2 linked regions of the Pelagicoccus sp. SDUM812003 genome follow. Each later gene encodes a partner of the first gene's protein in a complex. Links are inferred from orthologs where the notes say so. Each region holds a gene or a part of one and is shown on either strand. Other genes may lie near its edges.

Region 1 (10,146 bases):
TGCAGGGTATGGCGTTGACCGAGATCGAATCCGTAAGTTTTCGAGGCGTCGGGATGGACCAGATAGTCGCCGTCCTGATTGCCGAGAAAGTGCTCGAAGGACCCGCCCAGCTCCTCGATGAACTCGGCCATGAAACGGCCGAAATCCACGTTTATGATCACGATGCCGCCAAACGCTCCTTGCATGGAGTACAGCGGCATGGCGACCCGCAACGTGGGCCGATGCGGCAGCTCGATTTCCCCAAACTCTCGATTCAGATTGATGGGAGAGAAATAGATCTGCCCCCTCTCCAAGGCGCGAGCGGCCTGATAGTAGTCTCGGTGCGCCTTGTCCTGCAGTTCCTCCTCCTGCCGGATGCTGAGCGCCCCGCCCCTGCGGTCCGCCCTGACCAGCTCACGTCCACCCATAGCCTCTCCGATCAGCCTGACCTGATCGTAGTACGGCTTGGCTCTGAGCAACTGACGGAAAAAAAGCTCCGCGCCCCGCAACGCCTCCTCGTTGTCGGGATCGACCACCAGCCGCTCCACCTCGTGCAGCCCTTCGAGCAGGTGAATGTCATGCCTGAGCTCGTCGAAGATCGCTTCCAGATGAGCCACCTCTGCGGCGACTTGGCGCTCCATGGCCAAGGCCTCCAAATTGTCGATCAAACGCAGGTAGCCCCAGAAGACCATCCAAGTCACCAAACCGGTCGAGGACAGCAATAGGGCTAGGGTGAGGAGTCTGATCTTTGACGCGATTCTCATCTGGAAGGCCAGGCTCGAGGCGAGTCAGCGCCGCGAAAAGCGAAATCTCGGCACACCAAAACGCGCCCCTCCCGAAGATACAAATCGAATCAAGCGATTTCCCCGAAGCAAGGGGGCGGATTTCCACCAACCCTGTAGGAGACAACGACGCCCCATGCGTAGAATTGCCAAAACACCTCGCGATCGCCGCCGCGCCCCCAACTCCGCGAAGCCCCTGGCGCACGATCCGAGCGCCCCTTGGGGGACCGGTTTCCTCCGCGGTTTTTTGAGCCCAACTACTCAGGTAGTTTAAGCGCATTACGCGCCACAGTTCGCGCAGAGAAATCCGAATAGGTATACACTATGCCGCTACTCGCCACTCAGTCATCAGGATCTAAACACAAGCTCGTTCACAAGGAAAAGGACAAGGCGGTCAGCTTTTGGGAATCTCAACGCCTCGCCAAGGAGAAAGCCTACGAAAAGAAGGCCAAGCGCTATAAGCTGAAACTCGAGAATCTCGCCGTCTTCACCCAGCAGCTCAGCTCCATGCTCGAGGCCGGACTCCCGCTGGTTTCCGCTCTGGACGCCCTGCAGGACCAGACCGACGACCCCGTCTTCCGCATCATCATCCGCGAAGTGAAAGCGGACGTCTCCCAAGGCAGCAACTTCTCCGCCGCCTGCGCGAAGTTTCCCAAATCCTTCAACAACCTGTTCATCTCCATGGTGGAAGCCGGTGAAGCCAGCGGCGGGCTCGCCGAGATCCTCGGCAAGGTAGCCGGCTACTTCGAAGCCTCCACCAAGCTGACCAAAAAGGTGAAATCCGCCATGACCTACCCGGTCGCGGTCATCGCCCTCGCCATCATCCTGGTGAACGTGCTGCTGATCTTCGTGGTGCCGACCTTCGCTGAAATGTTCCAGGACTTCGGAGCCCAGCTGCCCAAGCCGACCCAGTTCCTCATCGACCTGTCGGACTTCCTGAAAGGGAACATCCTCTATATAATCGGGGCCGGATTCGTCTTCTACCAGGCGTGGAGCCGCTTCACCAAGACCCCCAAAGGCCGACGGGTGAACGACCAGCTGCTCACTCGACTGCCGGTCTTCGGCAACCTCATCGTGAAGATCACCCTCTCACGCTTCTGCCGCACCTACGCCACTCTGCTGCGAAGCGGCGTGCCGATCCTCAGAAGCCTCGAGATCGTGGCCGCCAGTTCCGGCAAGACCCAGGTCGAGGACGCCTGCCGCAAGATCTCCAAAGACATTTCGGAAGGCGGACAGGTCTCCACCACCATCGAGCAGATCAGCTTCTTCCCGCCCATGATGAAGCACATGGCCCGCGCCGGCGAGCAAACCGGAAACGTGGACGGCATGATGAACAAGATCGCCGACTTCTACGACACCGAGACCGACGCCATCATCTCCTCGCTCACCTCGCTCATCGAGCCGATGCTGATCGTCTTCCTCGGCGTAGTGGTAGGCGGCATCGTGATGGCCATGTTCATGCCGATCTTCCAGCTTTCCTCCATCGTTTCCGCATAGACAGCGCCCCGCGCTGCGAACGGCGAGGTCTCGCCCAAATCGCGAGAACCTCGACTTCCAGCCCATCTGGGCTGAGAAAATGCTGGCAGAGAGAGCTGGCGCCTGTTGAATCTGGCCCAACGTTACGAACCAACCGATGCAATCCATTCTCATAGTCGACGACCTCGAATCCATTCACGAGATGCTCGACGCGGTCATCCAACCAATCGGATACAACACCGCGTTCGCAACCGACGGCGAGATCGCCCTGCAGAAGCTGCGCGAAGAACGGTACGACATCGTGCTGACCGACATAAACATGAAGCCGATGGACGGTCTGCAGCTGCTCGCCTCCATCAAAGAGATCGATCCGAAGGCCATCGTGATCATGATGTCGGGCTACGCCAATATCGACAACGCCACGCAGGCTCTCAAGCTGGGGGCCTTCGACTACCTCACCAAGCCTTTCAAGGTCGACCAGCTGATGTCGGCCATCAATCGAGCCAGCCAGGAGCGAAAGAAACGGCTGGAAGCGGGCAGCCCCGATTCGTCAGTGGCCGCCAACGCCCTCGCGGGAGATTCCGAAACCGTGAAATCGCTCAGCGAAAGCATCGCTCGCAACGCCAAGCTCGGCACGCCCCTGCTCATCACCGGCGAACCCGGCACCCAGAAGGACTCCATCGCCTCCATGATCCACGCCCAGAGCGACCGCTCCGGCAACCCGCTGATCACCATCGACGCCAAAAACCTCGACGAGGCCGCCCTCTACGAGGCGTTCTTCAACGCGGACGGGGCGCCCAGCGAAACCATCGAGTCCGCCAAGGGCAGCACCTTGTACATCGAGCATGTCGAGCGGGTGCCGCTCGCCATGCAAAGCAAACTGAGCAACCTGGTGCGCGACATCAAAGGCGACGTGCGCATCATCTGCTCCAGCAGCAAGGATCTGGAACAGGTCATCGACGCGGGCGAATTCGAGGACGCCCTATTCTTCCGCATCGCCACCAACACCCTTTCGATCCCGCCCCTGCGCGATCGCTCGGAAGACGTGCCCGCCATGGCGTTGGCCTTTTTCAACAACAACGGCTATTCCCACCTCAGCCTCGGTGAACGGGCCAGCGCCCTGCTGCAAGCCTACCGCTGGCCGGGCAACTACACGGAGTTTGAAGAAATCCTGGCCGCCGCAGCCTCCACCGCGGAGGACCCGATCATCCACGAAAAGGACCTTCCCGACAAGCTGCAGGACATCTCCAGCTGGCCAACGCTCGAATCATTCCTAAACGATCAGGCAGTCCGCTACCGACGCCAGGTGCTCAACGCCTGCCAAGGCGACACCGCCAAAGCCGCCGAAGTGCTCGGTTGCGATCCGAGCGAAGTGTAACCGCTCATAGCTCCCAGGAGAGCTCCTGCAGCGACGATCCATCCTCGGCCCGCAAACTGGCCGCGATCACGCCGCTCTGCCAGTCGATTTCGATCAGACCGAAGTTGTTGACCCGCTGCATCTCGCCCACGCGATGGCGGTTGGGCTCCTCCCGCAGCGTTCGGGAAGCATGGGTCAAACTGCTGCTGGTGACATCGATCAAGGGCCGTTCCACGCCCTCCCACTCGAGACGGGAGATCTCCCCCACATGCCGGTCGCCGGAGAGGAAGATCACGTTTCGCGTTTGGTGACGGGCGAGCTGATCGAAAAACCACTGTCTGGCCTGAGGAAACTGAGCCCATTTTTCGTAGGGATGCTGTTCGGCGATCACCTGGATTCCAGAGGCGATCAGGGTCACCGCCGCTTCGTTGCCTGCGAGCTCCGCCTCGATCCAGCGTCGTTGGGCCGCCCCGAAGATGTCTCCCCCCGGATCATTGGGATCGTCTCGATGATAGCGCGTATCCAGCAGCATCACCTTCACCCGCCGGTCACCCGATCCGAAATCGTAGCTCTCATAGATTCCCTCCCGGGCCCGCCGGTCGCTGTCCGCCGGCTCGTCGAGAAAGTCCAGCAGCGCCTTCTGAGCCACGACCTTGCCGCGCCATTCCTTGCCGCCATTGTTCTTGCCGAAGTCGTGATCGTCCCAAATGCCCAACACCCGAGCGCCCTCTCTGAGAGCGCCGTAGCCCGGCTGAGCTTTCACCTTCGCATAAGCGGCCGCCAGAATCGCCGCGTCGTCCGTATCCCCGTAGATGTTGTCGCCAAGCCAGATCCAGACATCCGGATCCGCTCCATTGACAGCCTCCCAAATGGGAGCGGGTCGGTCCTGATGCAGGCAGGATCCGAAGGCGAAACGCTCGACGGAAGCCGCCCCATCATCCGCCCAGAGGGCGCCGCCCTCTGGGAAAAGCAAAGCCAAGAAGCAAAGTAACAGTCTCACCCGCCCATCTATGGATGGAGAACGGCCTCTCGTCCACGCCCCACTCGCTCCGGCGCCAGCTTGTTACCCGGGCCTTCCAGAAAAGGCGTTCCCAAATCCGCTTGCATCTAGCACTGATTCCTTTCTTTTCACCCTTGCCCAGAGCCAAGCCTGTGCGTCAACTTGGAAAAATTTTTTCTGACATGCCAAAAAGAACCGACATCGAGAGCATCCTAATCATAGGCGCCGGACCGATCATCATCGGCCAAGCCTGCGAATTCGACTACTCGGGCACGCAAGCCTGTAAAGCGCTCAAGGAAGAGGGGTACCGCGTCATCCTGGTCAACAGCAATCCGGCGACCATCATGACCGATCCCGAGTTCGCCGATGTCACTTATATCGAGCCACTTACGCTAGACGCTGTCACCAAGATCATCGCCAAGGAGCGCCCCGACGCCCTCCTCCCCACCCTGGGCGGACAGACCGCGCTGAACCTCTCCCTGGAGCTTGAGGCCGCCGGCGTGCTGCACGAATACGACGTGGAAATGATCGGAGCCCGCCCCGACGCCATCAAGAAGGGCGAGGACCGCGAGCTCTTCAAGGACGCCATGCTCAAGATCGGACTCGACGTGGCCCACTCCCGCCTCGTCAACTCCATGGAGGAAGCCCGCCAAGCCGCCAAAGAGCTCGGCGGTTTCCCCCTCATCATCCGCCCCTCCTACACCCTCGGCGGATCCGGCGGCGGCGTCGCCTACAACAAGGAGGAATACGAGGACATCGTCGAAAACGGCCTCGACATTTCCCCCGTTCACGAAGTGCTGGTCGAGGAGTGCCTTCTGGGCTGGAAGGAGTACGAGATGGAGGTCATGCGCGACCGCAAGGATCAGTGCGTGGTCATCTGCTCCATCGAAAATTTCGACCCCATGGGCGTGCACACCGGCGACTCCATCACCGTCGCTCCGGCCATGACCCTCTCGGACCGCGAATACCAAGCCATGCGCGACGCTTCCTTCGCCGTCATCCGCGAGATCGGCGTGGAGACCGGAGGCTCGAACATCCAGTTCTCCGTCGACCCCCAGACCGGCCGCATGGTGGTCATCGAAATGAACCCTCGGGTGTCACGCTCCTCCGCCTTGGCGTCCAAGGCCACCGGTTTCCCCATCGCCAAGTTCGCCGCCAAGCTGGCCGTGGGCTACAGCCTCGACGAGATCCAAAACGACATCACCAAAGCCACCCCGGCTTCCTTCGAGCCGAGCATCGACTACGTGGTGACCAAGATCCCGCGCTTCACTTTCGAAAAGTTCCAAGGGGCCGACGACACCCTGACCTCCGCCATGAAGTCCGTAGGCGAGGCCATGGCCATCGGCCGCACCTTCAAGGAATCCTTCCAAAAAGCCCTGCGCTCGCTGGAAACCGGAGCCTTCGGCTTCGGAGCTGGAGGCAAGCTGGGCGGAAACGTCATCCCGTCCACGGAAATCATCAACGGCAAGCTGGTGCGCCCCAACTCCGAGCGCGTTTTCTACATCCGCTACGCCCTCAAAGCGGGCTACAGCGTGGAACAGCTCTTCGAGCTGACCAAAATCGACCCGTGGTTCCTCACCCAGCTCAAGCAGATCTCCGACTTGGAGGACACCCTGGCCAAGGAAAGCTTGGATACCGTATCCACCGCGCTGCTGCGCAAAGCTAAGGAATACGGCTTCTCGGATCGCCAGCTGGGCGTGCTGCTCGGTTGCGACTGGGAAGCGGTCAACAAGGCCCGCAAGGCCAAGGGCATCGAAACCGTGTACCGCCTGGTGGACACCTGCGCCGCGGAGTTCGAAGCCAAGACGCCCTACTACTACTCCTCCTACGGCGACGAAAACGAAGTCATCGTCACCGATAAGGAGAAGATCATGATCATCGGCGGCGGTCCCAACCGCATCGGCCAAGGCATCGAGTTCGACTACTGCTGCGTGCACGCCTCCTTCGCCCTGCAGGACTTGGGTTACGAATCGGTGATGATCAACTCCAACCCGGAAACGGTTTCCACCGACTACGACACCTCCGACAAGCTCTACTTCGAGCCGCTCACCCTCGAGGACGTGCTGGAGGTCTACCGACAGGAGAACTGCATCGGCGCCATCGTTCAGTACGGCGGACAGACGCCGCTCAATCTCGCTTCCCAGCTCAAGAGCCACGGCGTCAACATCATCGGCACCGACCCGGACGACATCGACGCCGCGGAAGACCGCGAGCTCTTCAAGCGCATCCTCGACCAGACCGGACTCAAGCAGCCAGCCAACAAGACCGTGCTCAACGAGGAAGAAGCCTACCAGATGGCCGACGAAGTCGGCTTTCCGCTGCTGCTCCGTCCTTCCTTCGTGCTGGGCGGTCGCGGCATGTTCATCGTGCACACTATGGAGGAAATGCGGGCGGTCATCCGTGAAGCCTTCGACGCCTCCCCGGACAAGCCGGTGCTCCTGGACAAGTTTCTCGAGGACGCCATCGAGCTCGACGTGGACTGCATCTCCGATGGCGAAACCACCGTCATCGGCGGCATGCTCGAACACATCGAATACGCGGGCGTGCACTCCGGCGACGCCGCCATGGTGCTGCCCCCGCACACGCTCAACAAGGAGATGATCGAGACCGTGCGCCAAGCGAGCTACCGCCTCGCCAAGGCCCTCAACGTAGTGGGCCTGATGAACATCCAGTTCGCCATCAAGGACAACGAGCTCTACGTGCTCGAAGTCAACCCGCGCGCCTCCCGCACCGTGCCCTTCGTCTCCAAAGCCATCGGGGTGCCGCTGGCCAAGCTGGCCGCCAAAGTGATGACCGGCAAAAAGCTCAAGGACCTAGGCTTCACCGAAGAGATGACCCCCAAGCACTGGTGCATCAAGGAAGCGGTCTTCCCCTTCGTGCGCTTCCCAGGCTCCACCATCCGACTCGGCCCGGAAATGCGCTCCACCGGCGAAGTCATGGGATTGGACAACGACTTCGGCATCGCCTTCGCCAAGACGCAGGCCGCCGCCAAGCCCGGCCTCCCCACCGAAGGAAACGTCTTCCTGAGCGTGAAGGACGCCGACAAGCCGCGGGCCCTCAACATCGCCCGTCAGCTCGTCTCTCTCGGCTTCAACATCTACTCCACCTCCGGCACCGCCAAGTTCCTCAGCGAGAACGACATCGAGGTGAAGAAGCTCTTCCGCATCGCCGAAGGACGCCCCAACGTGGTCGACATGATCAAAAACGACGAAATCCAGCTGATCATCAACACCCCGTCTGGCATGATCCCACGCAAGGACGAGAACCAGATGCGCTCCATCGCTTGGGCCCACAACGTCTGTATCATGTCCACCATCACGGGCGCCGAAGCCGCCGTCTCCGGCATCAAGTCCCTCAACAAGCGGGACTACGAGGTGCGCAGCGTGCAGTCCTACGTGAAAAAGAGCGTCGGCAACGTTTAGGTCGGAGCGAGCTTGCTCGCGAAGCCATCGCCAGCAAGCTCCCCTCCCACTCCCTCCCTCCTCCTCTCTCCATCTCCCTTTAGAAAATGTCTCCGCACATCGTCGCCCTGCTCTCCGGTCCCGACCAAAAAGGCCTCGTGTCCAAAGTCTCTGGATGGATCTTCGACAACGGAGGAAACATCATCCATGCGGACCAGCATCGCGACGCCGAGGCAGGCGTGTTCTTCCAGCGGGTGGAATGGGCTCTAGATGGCGATACCACGCCTACCGCAGTCGCCACGTCGTTCCAGTCCTTCGGCGACTCGATCGGCATGAAGACCAAGGTGGCCATCGCCGGAGAAAAGCCGAAGGTCGCCATCTTCGTTTCCAAGTTCGACCATTGCTTCCACGACCTGATCCTGCGCTGGAAAGCGGGCGAGTACCCCTGCGAGATCGCCCTCATCATCTCAAACCACCAGACCCTGCGCGAATCGGCGCGTCAGTACGGCATCCCCTTCCACCACATTCCGGTCAGCAAAGCCAACAAAGCCGACGCCGAAGCCGAGCAGCTCGCCCTGCTCAAGCAGGAAGGCATCGACCTGGTCATCATGGCCCGATACATGCAAATCCTCTCGGCCATCTTCCTCGACACCTTCGGCAAGCCGGTCATCAACATCCACCACAGCTTCCTGCCCGCTTTCGCCGGAGCCCGCCCCTACCACCAAGCCCACGCCAAAGGGGTGAAACTCATCGGAGCCACCGCCCACTACGCCACGCCCGACCTGGACCAAGGCCCCATCATTCACCAGGACGTGGCACGCATCACCCACCGCAACAGCGTGGACGACCTCGTGCGCAAGGGTCGCGATCTGGAAAAGTTCACCCTCGCCCAAGCCGTGCGCTGGCACCTGGAAAACCGCATACTGGTCTACGGAAACAAGACCGTGGTTTTCGACTAGCCGCATCGCGCGTCGCCTCGGATTCCAAAATCGGCCCGCGCCACTTGCCAGCGCCAGGCCTGCTCGTAGCTTAGGGTTCTCCGCCACCTTCGGGGAACACCCATCGTCACGTGAAGCTCCGCACCCAATTCTTTGCGATCCTCCTCATCGCGTTCGGCAGTCTGTGCATCCTGCTGGTCATCGGCCGCCAACGGCTCAACGACGCGGTCCGAAACACCTCCGAAATCATCGACAACCAGTTCAATCCGCTGGTGCTCGAAAACGCTCCTCGCCTCCAGCAGACCTACGAAGGACTCACCTCCCTGCTGGACGCCATGAGCAACGCCCAGTCCGCCCGCATGTTGCAGATGCGCAGCATCGCCCTCGACACCCCCAAGGAACTGGCCCCCCTGATCCAGCAAAGCGAAGCCAGCCTGGCCAGCATGCGCGAGACCCTCGACTACGCCGAAAAGTCCTTTCCCGAGCCCATCCACGAAAGCTGGAGCAAGCACAAGGTGGTGCTGCAGCGCTGGCACGAAAGGGAGACCCAAATCATCGAACTCACCAAAACCCTAGCGGCCGATCTCGAGCTGAGAGCTCGCTACCGCGAGAAATCGGAGCAACTCTTCACCCCCTTTCGATCCAGCATCGACGTGCTCGGCGAACAGGTCGACGAAAAGCTCCACAGCGACCTCACCCGCCAGGAAGCCGAAGCAATCGGCACCGCCATCAGTCTGGTGCTCAATGCCGACCGCGACGCCTATCAGGCCCTGCTGGGAGAGCAGGAGATCGTGCATGGCGTCGCCCACGACAGCCAAGTGTTCAATCAGCTCAAACAGGAATACCAAGAAAACCTGCAGCAGATCCGCGACCGCGTGGAAAGCGCCCGCGAGCTGGCTGGCCCCGAGCTGAAGCCCTCCTTCTCCTTCGTTCTCGGACAATACGAAAACTGGCGCGAAGCCACCCAGCAAGCGGTTTCCATCACCAGCAGAATCCATCAAAGCCTCAGCGAGCGCAACCGACATGTCGAAGCCTCGACCAGCCTTTTTCTCGAAAGCCAGCAATTACTGGCTGTAGTGCAGGATCGACTACGAGAGTTCGCCAACCATCAGCTTGCTTCATTCGAAGTGGCCAGAGACCAAGCAATGGAAAAAAACGAAAAGCTCCGACAGCAGGCGTACAGCTACACGCAAATCTTCAACAGCCTTTCGAT
Region 2 (9,259 bases), on another replicon or contig:
CGACTCGCTGCTAACGCTCATCGACGACATCCTAGATCTCTCCACCCTGGAAAGCGGAACCGCCACCATCAGGCCCGAGTCCGTACCGCTCGACGCGCTGTTCGCGGAGCTGGAATCGGCCCATCGGACCATCCTGCGCAGCTCCGGAAAGATCGACCTTCAGATCGACTACGAAAAACCTTCTAGCCCCTTCGAGCAAGACGCGGTCGCCCAGCTCGATCCCACCAGAATCAGGCAAATCCTCAACAACCTGCTCTCCAACGCGACAAAGTTCACCGACAAAGGCGTCATACGATTTGGATACGGAATCGCTACTAGTCCGAACGGCGACTCGATGATCCACGCCTACGTTTCCGATACCGGCATCGGCATTTCGCAGGAAGATCAGGCCAACATCTTCGAGCGCTTCAGAAAGGTCGAGTCGGACAAGTCGCGCTTGTACCGCGGCACCGGTCTAGGGCTGGCCATCACGCGCAACTTGGTCGAACTGATGAATGGCGAGATCCGAGTCAGCTCGACCCTGGGACAGGGCTCGAGCTTTTCCTTCACTTTGCCCTACCTCCCCAGCGGCTCTTCGATGGAGAAAGCTGCGGAACGGACAAACGCGAACCGGCGAGATCAAGCCGACCTGAAAATCCTAGTCGCCGAGGATGAGGATCCAAATTTCGAATACATTTCGGAAGCCTTGTCATCTTGCGCCAGCGTGGTGGACAGAGCCTCCAATGGAGCGGAAGCGGTCGACTTCGCGCAATCCCGCTCCTACGACCTCATTCTCATGGACCTGAACATGCCAGAAATGGACGGGCTCCAGGCCACTCGGGAGATTCGAAGAAATGGGGTCCAGAGCCCCATTCTTGTCCAAACCGCCCACATCCAGCCCAGCGCCCGGCGAGACTGCATCGACGCCGGGGCGGATCTCGTTCTCCGCAAGCCCTTCAGCCCTCTCGAGCTGCGCGAGGCGATCGGAAACGCCTTGAAGAAGGCCACCCTAGCTCGAAATCCGCCGAGATCGTCGGACAGCCCGTCTTAGATAGAGAGCGCTTGCGTCGGTAGAAATGCCCCCGAGCGAATGGGAAACAGGGCGTCCCGCGAAATCCGCTTTCACGAAACCGTCGACAAGAGAACCCGTTTTTCTCCATTCTAGAGCGGTATGATCAAACCCTTTATGCGAGGCCTCGGCGCCTACAAGCACGCCCATCATCTGGTCTGGAAGGAAGGCATGTGGAAGCACCTCATCATCCCGGGACTTCTCAGCATGCTGTATTTTCCTTTGGTCATCGGCGGACTGTTCGGAGGCACCTTCTTTGGGGTTCAAGAGCTCAGCGAGCTCATCAGCGAGAAGTGGCTGCCCGCCGAGGTGGCGGAATGGGCGGCCTGGGGGCTGAGCATCATCGTGGGGCTGCTGGCGATCTACCTGGCCTTTCTGCTCTATCGCAGCGTGGTGATGATCATCTACGCCCCGTTCATCGGATTCATCTCAGAGACCGCGGAAGAGAAGTTTCACGGCAGCAAAGGTCCTGGCTTCACTGTCGGAGGACTGGTCTACGACATCTATCGCGGCACCATGGTGAGCCTCATGACCCTCGCCATTTCGCTGTTTCTCACCGTGGTCTGCTGGCTTCTTTGGCTCCTGCCGGTCGCAGGCGCCGCCATCTATTTCGTCGGCATGCTGATCATCCAAGCCTACTTCGCGGGAGCCGGCTTCATGGACCCGGTACTCGAACGTCGCCGCGTCGGCATCCGGTCCAGTCTCGCCCATTCCTATCGACATAAGTGGCATGCCATGGGCAATGGCGCCGGATTCATGATCATGATGCTCGTGCCCATCGTCGGCTGGTTTCTGGCCCCTTCCTACGGAATCATCGCCGCAGCGGTCAGCGGGGTGGACACCATGTACGACGACGAACTGAGTCGAAAGCGTTCGCGTAGTTGATTCGCGCCTACACCTGATATCGGCTCAAGGCTGAAAACGAGAGCCTGCCAGTCGTCACTCGCCGAGCGCGTCGGCATTCACCACCGACAGGCCGCTAGGACTGGCGGGCGGGCCGGGGGTTCTGACGGTCGGCTGCGGACTCCGGCCTATGTTTTCCACCAAAGCAGACAGATCCGTCGAAGCGCTTCGAGAAACTGATTCGGTATCCCCTGCAGCGTCTGATGGTTGACCCGGTTCAAACGAAAGCTTCGTTTCCCCTTCCTCCGTCTCCCAGACCACTATCGCGTACGGCGAATCCATCACCAGCCAACCCTCTTCATCCACGCGATCGGGTAGGCCGAAAACGAAGAGCAGGCTCTTGCTTGAGGAGTCGGGTGGGGCCTGATCGAGCTTTGCCATGATGGTGAACCCTCTCCGGTCGAGGCGCGTCTCCAACTCCTGCACCGTCGCGGCAAACCCTGCTCCACTGGCCACGGTGACCATGTTTGGGCGATCGTCGGCGCTGTTCAGGAAAACGACCCCAAACAGACAGGTTGATAAGAAAATAGCCCGTGACACCCCCATGCCGAAACCCGATCGCACAAAACATGCCACGCTGGCCTGCGCCCATCGGTACGCTTGGCCCAGCTCGTTTCTCGATGCCTCCCGCAACTGCCAAGCTGCAAGCTGCATCGTTTCGAGGCGTCGACCCTCGACCGATTCTCTGCAATTCGCGCTTTGCTATGGGATCCGAGCGGTTCACACTTCCCGGCTGATGGAAAGGCGCAGCGAGAAAGAAAAAATGCTAGCGGGGGAGTTCTACCAGGCCATGGATCCGCAGCTTAGCGGCGAACGTCTTCGCTGCCGAGAGCTCATCCACGCCTACAACGCCACTCCTCCAAACGCCTTCGCGCAGCGAGCCCAGCTCCTCAGGGAGCTTTTCGGAGGCACCCACAAGACCGCGTACATCGAGCCGCCGTTTCGCTGCGACTACGGCTACAACGTTTTTGTCGGCAAAGCCTTCTACGCCAATTTCGACTGCGTCTTTCTCGACGTGAATCGCATCGAGATCGGGGAGCATGTGAAGCTGGGCCCCGGGGTTCATCTTTACACGGCTGCCCATCCCACCGATCCCGAAGACCGCAAAGCCTATAAGGAGTTTGGAAAACCGATTCGCATCGGCGCAAACGTATGGATCGGCGGAGGCGCCATCGTTTGCCCCGGCGTCACCATCGGAGAAAACGCCGTGATCGGAGCTGGCAGCGTAGTGACAAAAGACATACCCGCGAACGTTATGGCCGCGGGCAATCCTTGTCGCGTGATTCGCGAACTTTAGCAGAGCAAGGGCTCGCGCGCCGAATCGGCGAGCTCTCCCCGGCTCGCCCACTGCTACAGCATGATCTCCTCAGCGTCGCACTTGCAGTCGTCATCGTCCTCAGATTCGATGGGACCGTAGGTCTTAAGCGGATACCGATAGAGCTTGCCTTCGAAGTTTTTGAAATGGATCGCTTCGTCGTCGATCTTGGTGATGTACTGCGGATTGATGGGCACCTTGCCTCCCCCACCTGGCGCATCGATCACGAACTGCGGCACCGCATAGCCAGTGGTATGGCCACGTAGCTGCTTCATGATTTCGATGCCTTTGCACACGTTGGCTCTGAGGTGAGCGCTGCCGGTGATGAGATCGCACTGGTAGATGTAGTACGGCCGCACGCGCATGCGCACGAGGCGATGCACGAGAGCCTTCATCACCTCCGCGTCGTCGTTCACGTCCTTGAGCAGCACGGATTGATTTCCCAGCGGAACCCCGGCGTAGGAAAGGCGTTCGCAGGCGTCTTTCAGGGTCTGCGTGCATTCCTTCGGATGATTGGCATGGATGCTCATCCAAATGGGACCGTGCTTCTTGAAGATCTCGCACAGCTCCGGCGTGATGCGCTGCGGCAGGAATACCGGTATGCGCGAGCCGATGCGGATGAACTCCACGTGCTCGATCTGACGCAGGCGCCCGAGCAAGTAATCGATTTTCCGATCGGACAACAGCAGCGGATCGCCGCCGCTGAGCAGCACGTCGCGCACTTCGGGATGCTCCTCGATGTACTTGAGTCCCTGCTCGAACTCCGGGTGGAAATTGTAATCCTGAGCGTTGCTGACCAGACGGCTGCGCGTGCAGTAGCGGCAGTACGCGGCGCAGCGATCGGTCACGAGAAACAGCACGCGGTCCGGGTAGCGGTGCACCAGACCCGGCACCGGCGAATGCCCGTCCTCTCCGACCGGATCGAGCATTTCCTCCGCCCCGACCTTCATCTCGCCGTCACGCGGGATGACCTGACGGCGGATCGGGCAGTTCGGGTCCTCGCGATCGATGAGGTTGAAGAAGTACGGGGTGATGGCCATGGCCAACTTGGTATTGGCGTGCTTGGCCCCCGCTCTCTCCTCGTCGGTGAGCTCGATCAGCTCTTCCAGCTGCTCGAGCGTGGTGATGCGGTTCTTGAGCTGCCAGGTCCAGTTGTTCCATTTTTCCTCCGGGACGTCATCCCAAAGGCCTTGTCCGGCAAACCAATGCGTTCGGTCGTCAGTATACGGCATAAAGCGTTGTCAATAAAGGTCTCTCGTAGCGGGACGCACCCTCGCTTCCGAGATAAGTTGGGTAAATTACGTTTAAGTCACAAAAAGGGATTGTAGCCCAACCGCAAAACAACTTTTGTCCCAAACCTAATGAATGACTCCCAGATAGGTGTTCTCGCATTAGAAGACGGATCAGTTTTCCGTGGAATCGCCTTCGGCGCCAAGAAGACAGTTGTCGGTGAAGCGGTTTTCAATACTAGCATGACTGGTTATCAGGAGATCCTTACCGATCCTTCCTACTACGGCCAAATTGTGACCATGACTGCGCCCATGATCGGCAACTACGGCGTCAACGAGGAGGACCTCGAGGCGGAAAAGCCGATGTGCTCCGGATTCGTGGTCCGCGAACTCAGCCCGATCTCCAGCAACTGGCGCTCGACGTCAACCCTGCCGGACTACCTGGAAAAGCATGGCATTCCCGGACTGGAAGGCATCGACACACGGGCCCTGACCAAAAAGCTGCGCGAGGTGGGCGCCATGAAGTGCTGCCTCAGCACGGAAGACATTTCCGACGAGGAAGCGGTGCAGAAAGCCAAGGACTGGGAAGGCATCGTCGGCGCCGACTACGTGAAGGAGGTCACCTGCTCCGCTCCCTTCGTCTACTCGCCCACCGATTTGAACTGGCCCTACAATCCGGTCCAGTCCGTCATCCGCAAGCCTGCTCGCAAGCGCGAGATCTTCAAGATCGCCGCTCTCGACCTCGGAGCCAAGAAATCCATTTTCCGCGAGCTCGCCTTCCACGGCTTCGAAGTGCACGTCTTCCCCGCCACCGCGACCGCGGCGGAAATCGAAGCCATCAACCCGGACGGCATTTTCCTCTCCAACGGTCCCGGCGACCCGGAACCGGTCAAGTACGTGCACGAAACGGTGCGTGCCCTCATCGACAAGCACCCGATCTTCGGCATCTGCCTCGGTCACCAGATCATCACCCACGCCATCGGAGCCAAGACCTTCAAGCTGAAGTTCGGCCACCGCGGCGGCAACCAGCCGGTGAAGAACCTGGAGAACGACTTCGTCGCCATCACCGCCCACAACCACGGCTTCGCCACCTCCGCCGAGGGACTGGAAGCCTGCGGCGCCGTCATCACCGAGGTGAATCTCAACGACAACACCATTTCCGGCATCCGCCTGAAGGACAAGCCGGTGTTCTCGGTGCAGTACCACCCGGAAGCTGGCCCTGGGCCCAGCGACGCCAACCCGAACTTCGAAAAGTTCTACCAGCTCATCGCCCAGCAGAAGCGGGCCGCGAGCTGAAACAAGTTTCCAAGTCAAAGGCGGGTCGACGACCCGCCTTTTTCATGTCCGCGAAAACGTTACTTCGAAAGGTAGGCCGCGAAGTTTTTCGCATCCTCCGCCGTATCGATTCCGATGGATGGCTCGTCGGTCAGGCCGACCTTGATGGAAACTCCGTTTTCCAAGGCTCGCAGCTGCTCCAGTTTTTCGATCGCCTCCAGCTTTCCCTGCGGCAGCTGGCAGAACCGTTTCAAAAACTCCGCTCGATAGGCGTAGAGCCCTAGATGGCGATAGACCGGCGAATTAGCCACCCATTGGTCGTCGAAGGTCGCGAAGCCATCTCGATAGTGAGGAATGGCGGAACGGGAAAAGTACAGGGCGTCGCCCTGATCGCCCATCACCACCTTCACCTGATTGGGATCAAGGAAGTCCTTTCTCGTCTTGAAGGGCGTGGCGAGCGTCGCCATCTCCGCTCTCTCTTCGATGAAGCGACGCAAGGCTTGGATCTGCGAGGCCGCCACCAGCGGCTCGTCCGCTTGCACGTTGACCACGATGTCGGCGCCGATCTGTTCGTTGGCCTCTGCCAGCCGATCCGTGCCGCTCTGGTGGTCCTTGCTGGTCATGATGGCCCGAAAGCCCGCCTTCTCGACCACGGAGCGCAGTCGCTCGTCGTCCACCGCGAAAAAGGCTTCCGCCTCCGGAACCTGTTGCTTGATTCTTTCCGCCACCCAGAGGATGAGCGGCTTGCCCAAAATCGGGTGAAGCAGCTTTTCCGGAAAGCGAGTTGAGGCGAGACGCGCAGGAGCGATGATGGCAAACATTTAAGATATAGGTTATAAGATCCGAACTTGTACTCGAAGCAGTCTTGTTAAATATTCTATCGCTTCACCTAAAAAATTCCTTTTCTAAGCGAAACTATGGACTCCGCAAATCTCAGATCCGACGGCAACGCCACTGAAAAAGTACTCACCGTACAGAATCAGATGGGTATCCACGCCCGGCCGGCCGCAATGATCGTGCGTGTGACCAATCGCTTCACTTCGGAAGTGTTTTTCGAAAAGGACGACGAACAGGTGAACGGCAAATCAATCATGGGACTCATGATGCTGGCCGCCGGCAAGGGCTCCAAGATCAAGGCCATCGCCAATGGACCGGACGCCACCGACGTGCTCACCGAGCTGGAAAACCTCTTCGCCAGCAAGTTCGACGAAAAGTAGGCTCCACGGAAGCCCACTTCTCCCACTCATCTTCACCCACCAAAAGGAGATGCGCCTCATGAGCGCCAACGCCTTCCGGTGGACGCCCTAATACCCCGCCAACACGGTCACTTCGTTCCGGGAGGCTTCGTTTTACGGATCCGGTCCGAGTCCGGACTTCGAGGCAGAAATCGCCGCTGAGATTGAACATATTCTTATCCGGCGCTAGAATACGAAAGCCCGCGAGAACCCCACCGCAGTACCCCACGTTAGGTTTCGCCGCTTCCCACTAGGGGTTCGCTCTAACGAGCCGTGACTCTGGTGTTAATAAAACGCAAAACATTAGCATACCTGATGCTTTTGTTTGTTTTGCATTAGCTTTTCTTAAACTTCGATGGTATAAATCTCCTGCAATCCGAAGTACCCCAAAATGAAAGAGCCAATCGCTTCTCCCCAAAGCGGCTCGCGAAGAACCAGAGTCGCCGTTATCGGCGGCATCGCCTCCATCATGGTGTTTGCCGCTTGTAGCATCAGCTACGAAAGCTATTTCCGTCCCCCTCAAATCCCCGGAGCGAGTTTCGAAGGCATAGGGAGCTGCGAAGAGTGTCACGAGGAGATCGTGAAGGAATTCGATTCCGCCACCCATTCCAAGCTCATGGCCGACGGGAACCACGCAGTCGGAGTCGGCTGCGAGGCCTGCCACGGACCGGGCAGCATTCACAACGAATCCGGCGGCGAACTCGGCACCATCCACAATCCAAAGGCCGACCCCGAAACCTGCTACCAGTGCCACTTGGACGTGAAAGGCTCCTTCAACCTCGCCCACGCCCACCCCATCGGAGACAACATCACCTGCAACGATTGTCACGATCCGCACAAGGGCAACGCGGTCCAGGGTGGCGGCGTCGCCATGATGGGAGAGGCGGAAACCTGCCTCCAGTGCCACCAGGCGCAGGCCGGGCCTTTCGTCTTCGAGCACGAGGCTACGCGGGATGGCTGCACGGTCTGCCATTCGCCGCACGGCTCGCCGAGCGAGAAGCTGCTCAAGACCAACAACCAGATGCTCTGCCTGCAGTGCCACTTCCAAACGCAGACGGCTCCTGACGAGATCCTGATCGGAGGGCGCAATCACGCCTCCTTTGTTAGCCGCGGCACCTGTTGGACCGCTGGCTGCCACGAATCGGTACACGGCTCGCACGTGAACTCCTCACTCAGGTACTAAGCTCATCAGCACAAGGAGTCATCATGAAATTCCCAATCGACCGCGACTTCCCTCGAAAGTCGGCCTGCGTGGGCGCCCTCGTCGCCCTCCCCTTCGCTCTCTCCAGCCTCCACGCCCAAGAGGAGGATCGCCTGCCTGACTCGGGCAACTATATCGATATCACCCTCGGCCATGCTTCCCACGACGGGAACGAAGCGGCCTACCTCGCTCGACACCCCATCAAAAAGCACGCCTTCGGCGGCATCGAACGCTTCCAGTACTCCGGGTACATCGGACGCTACACCGAGTTTAAAACGGAAGGCCGGGCCATGTTCGACAACAACGACTACCTTTTCGGAGTCGAGTTTTTGAACGAGGACGTCGGCTACTTCAAATTCCGCTGGGAAGAGTATCGGATCTTCTACGACGGCAGCGGAAAGTACTTCCCGGGCAGCGACACCTGGATCGACATCTACGACGACGAGCTCGCTCTCGATCGAGGAAAACTGCAGATCGAAGGCGGACTCTTCCTCGATGGCGGGCTCGACCTCGACTTCTCCTACACTCGCCTCACCCGAGAAGGGCTGAAGTCCTCATCGGCGCTCGCCGACACCACCCTCACCGGCGAATACGGCACCCGAAACATCGTGCCCACCTTTCTCGACATCGACGAGAGCCGAGACATCTTCGAAGTGGGCGCCAGCAAGAAGATCGACAAAACCAAACTCGCTCTCTCGCTGCGCGCCGAGCAGAGCGACGTGGACGACGCACGCAAGATCACACGTCGACCTGGAGAGTCCAGCTTCCGGCGAATCACCCACCGCGAAATCTACGATACGGATCTCTTCAGCGCTCGCTTCTCCACCATCACCGAAGTGGACGAGAAGAACACCTTCACCACCGGCATCGCCTACACCGAGATCGACGTGAATACCACCGGATCGCGCATCTACGGCGACGATTTCGATGTGCCGTTCGACGTCGACTACCAAGGGCAGCGCCGCGACCACGGCTGGATCGACCTCATGGCGGAAAGCCAGATCGACCAATGGCTGCTCAACGCCAACTGGGTCAACCGCCCCGCCGAACACT

The links.
Region 2: the proteins of carB (region 1) and carA are in contact, whole or in part, in a solved structure (PDB 1KEE), measured with the Escherichia coli proteins. The link is inferred for Pelagicoccus sp. SDUM812003 from one-to-one orthologs.

Annotation. Positions count from the first base shown.
Region 1 is NZ_JARXHY010000010.1:60,880-71,025, forward strand. What follows is about bases 4,408-8,216. They hold carB (carbamoyl-phosphate synthase large subunit), read left to right. Parts: upstream 4,408-4,776; coding sequence 4,777-8,016; downstream 8,017-8,216. Other genes in these bases: QEH54_RS14220 (alkaline phosphatase D family protein), read right to left, coding at 4,408-4,573; purU (formyltetrahydrofolate deformylase), read left to right, coding at 8,103-8,216. In the rest of the region: QEH54_RS14205 (sensor histidine kinase), read right to left, coding at 1-743; QEH54_RS14210 (type II secretion system F family protein), read left to right, coding at 1,086-2,258; QEH54_RS14215 (response regulator), read left to right, coding at 2,395-3,615; more of QEH54_RS14220, read right to left, coding at 3,620-4,407; more of purU, read left to right, coding at 8,217-8,954; QEH54_RS14235 (ATP-binding protein), read left to right, coding at 9,065-10,146. UniProt on the Escherichia coli protein: Large subunit of the glutamine-dependent carbamoyl phosphate synthetase (CPSase).
Region 2 is NZ_JARXHY010000016.1:79,058-88,316, forward strand. What follows is about bases 3,788-6,709. They hold carA (glutamine-hydrolyzing carbamoyl-phosphate synthase small subunit), read left to right. Parts: upstream 3,788-4,627; coding sequence 4,628-5,791; downstream 5,792-6,709. Other genes in these bases: QEH54_RS18695 (KamA family radical SAM protein), read right to left, coding at 3,788-4,498; kdsB (3-deoxy-manno-octulosonate cytidylyltransferase), read right to left, coding at 5,851-6,591; QEH54_RS18710 (HPr family phosphocarrier protein), read left to right, coding at 6,688-6,709. In the rest of the region: QEH54_RS18675 (two-component regulator propeller domain-containing protein), read left to right, coding at 1-1,030; QEH54_RS18680 (EI24 domain-containing protein), read left to right, coding at 1,151-1,933; QEH54_RS18685 (hypothetical protein), read right to left, coding at 1,988-2,605; QEH54_RS18690 (sugar O-acetyltransferase), read left to right, coding at 2,688-3,248; more of QEH54_RS18695, read right to left, coding at 3,302-3,787; more of QEH54_RS18710, read left to right, coding at 6,710-6,987; QEH54_RS18715 (cytochrome c3 family protein), read left to right, coding at 7,397-8,188; QEH54_RS18720 (hypothetical protein), read left to right, coding at 8,212-9,259. UniProt on the Escherichia coli protein: Small subunit of the glutamine-dependent carbamoyl phosphate synthetase (CPSase).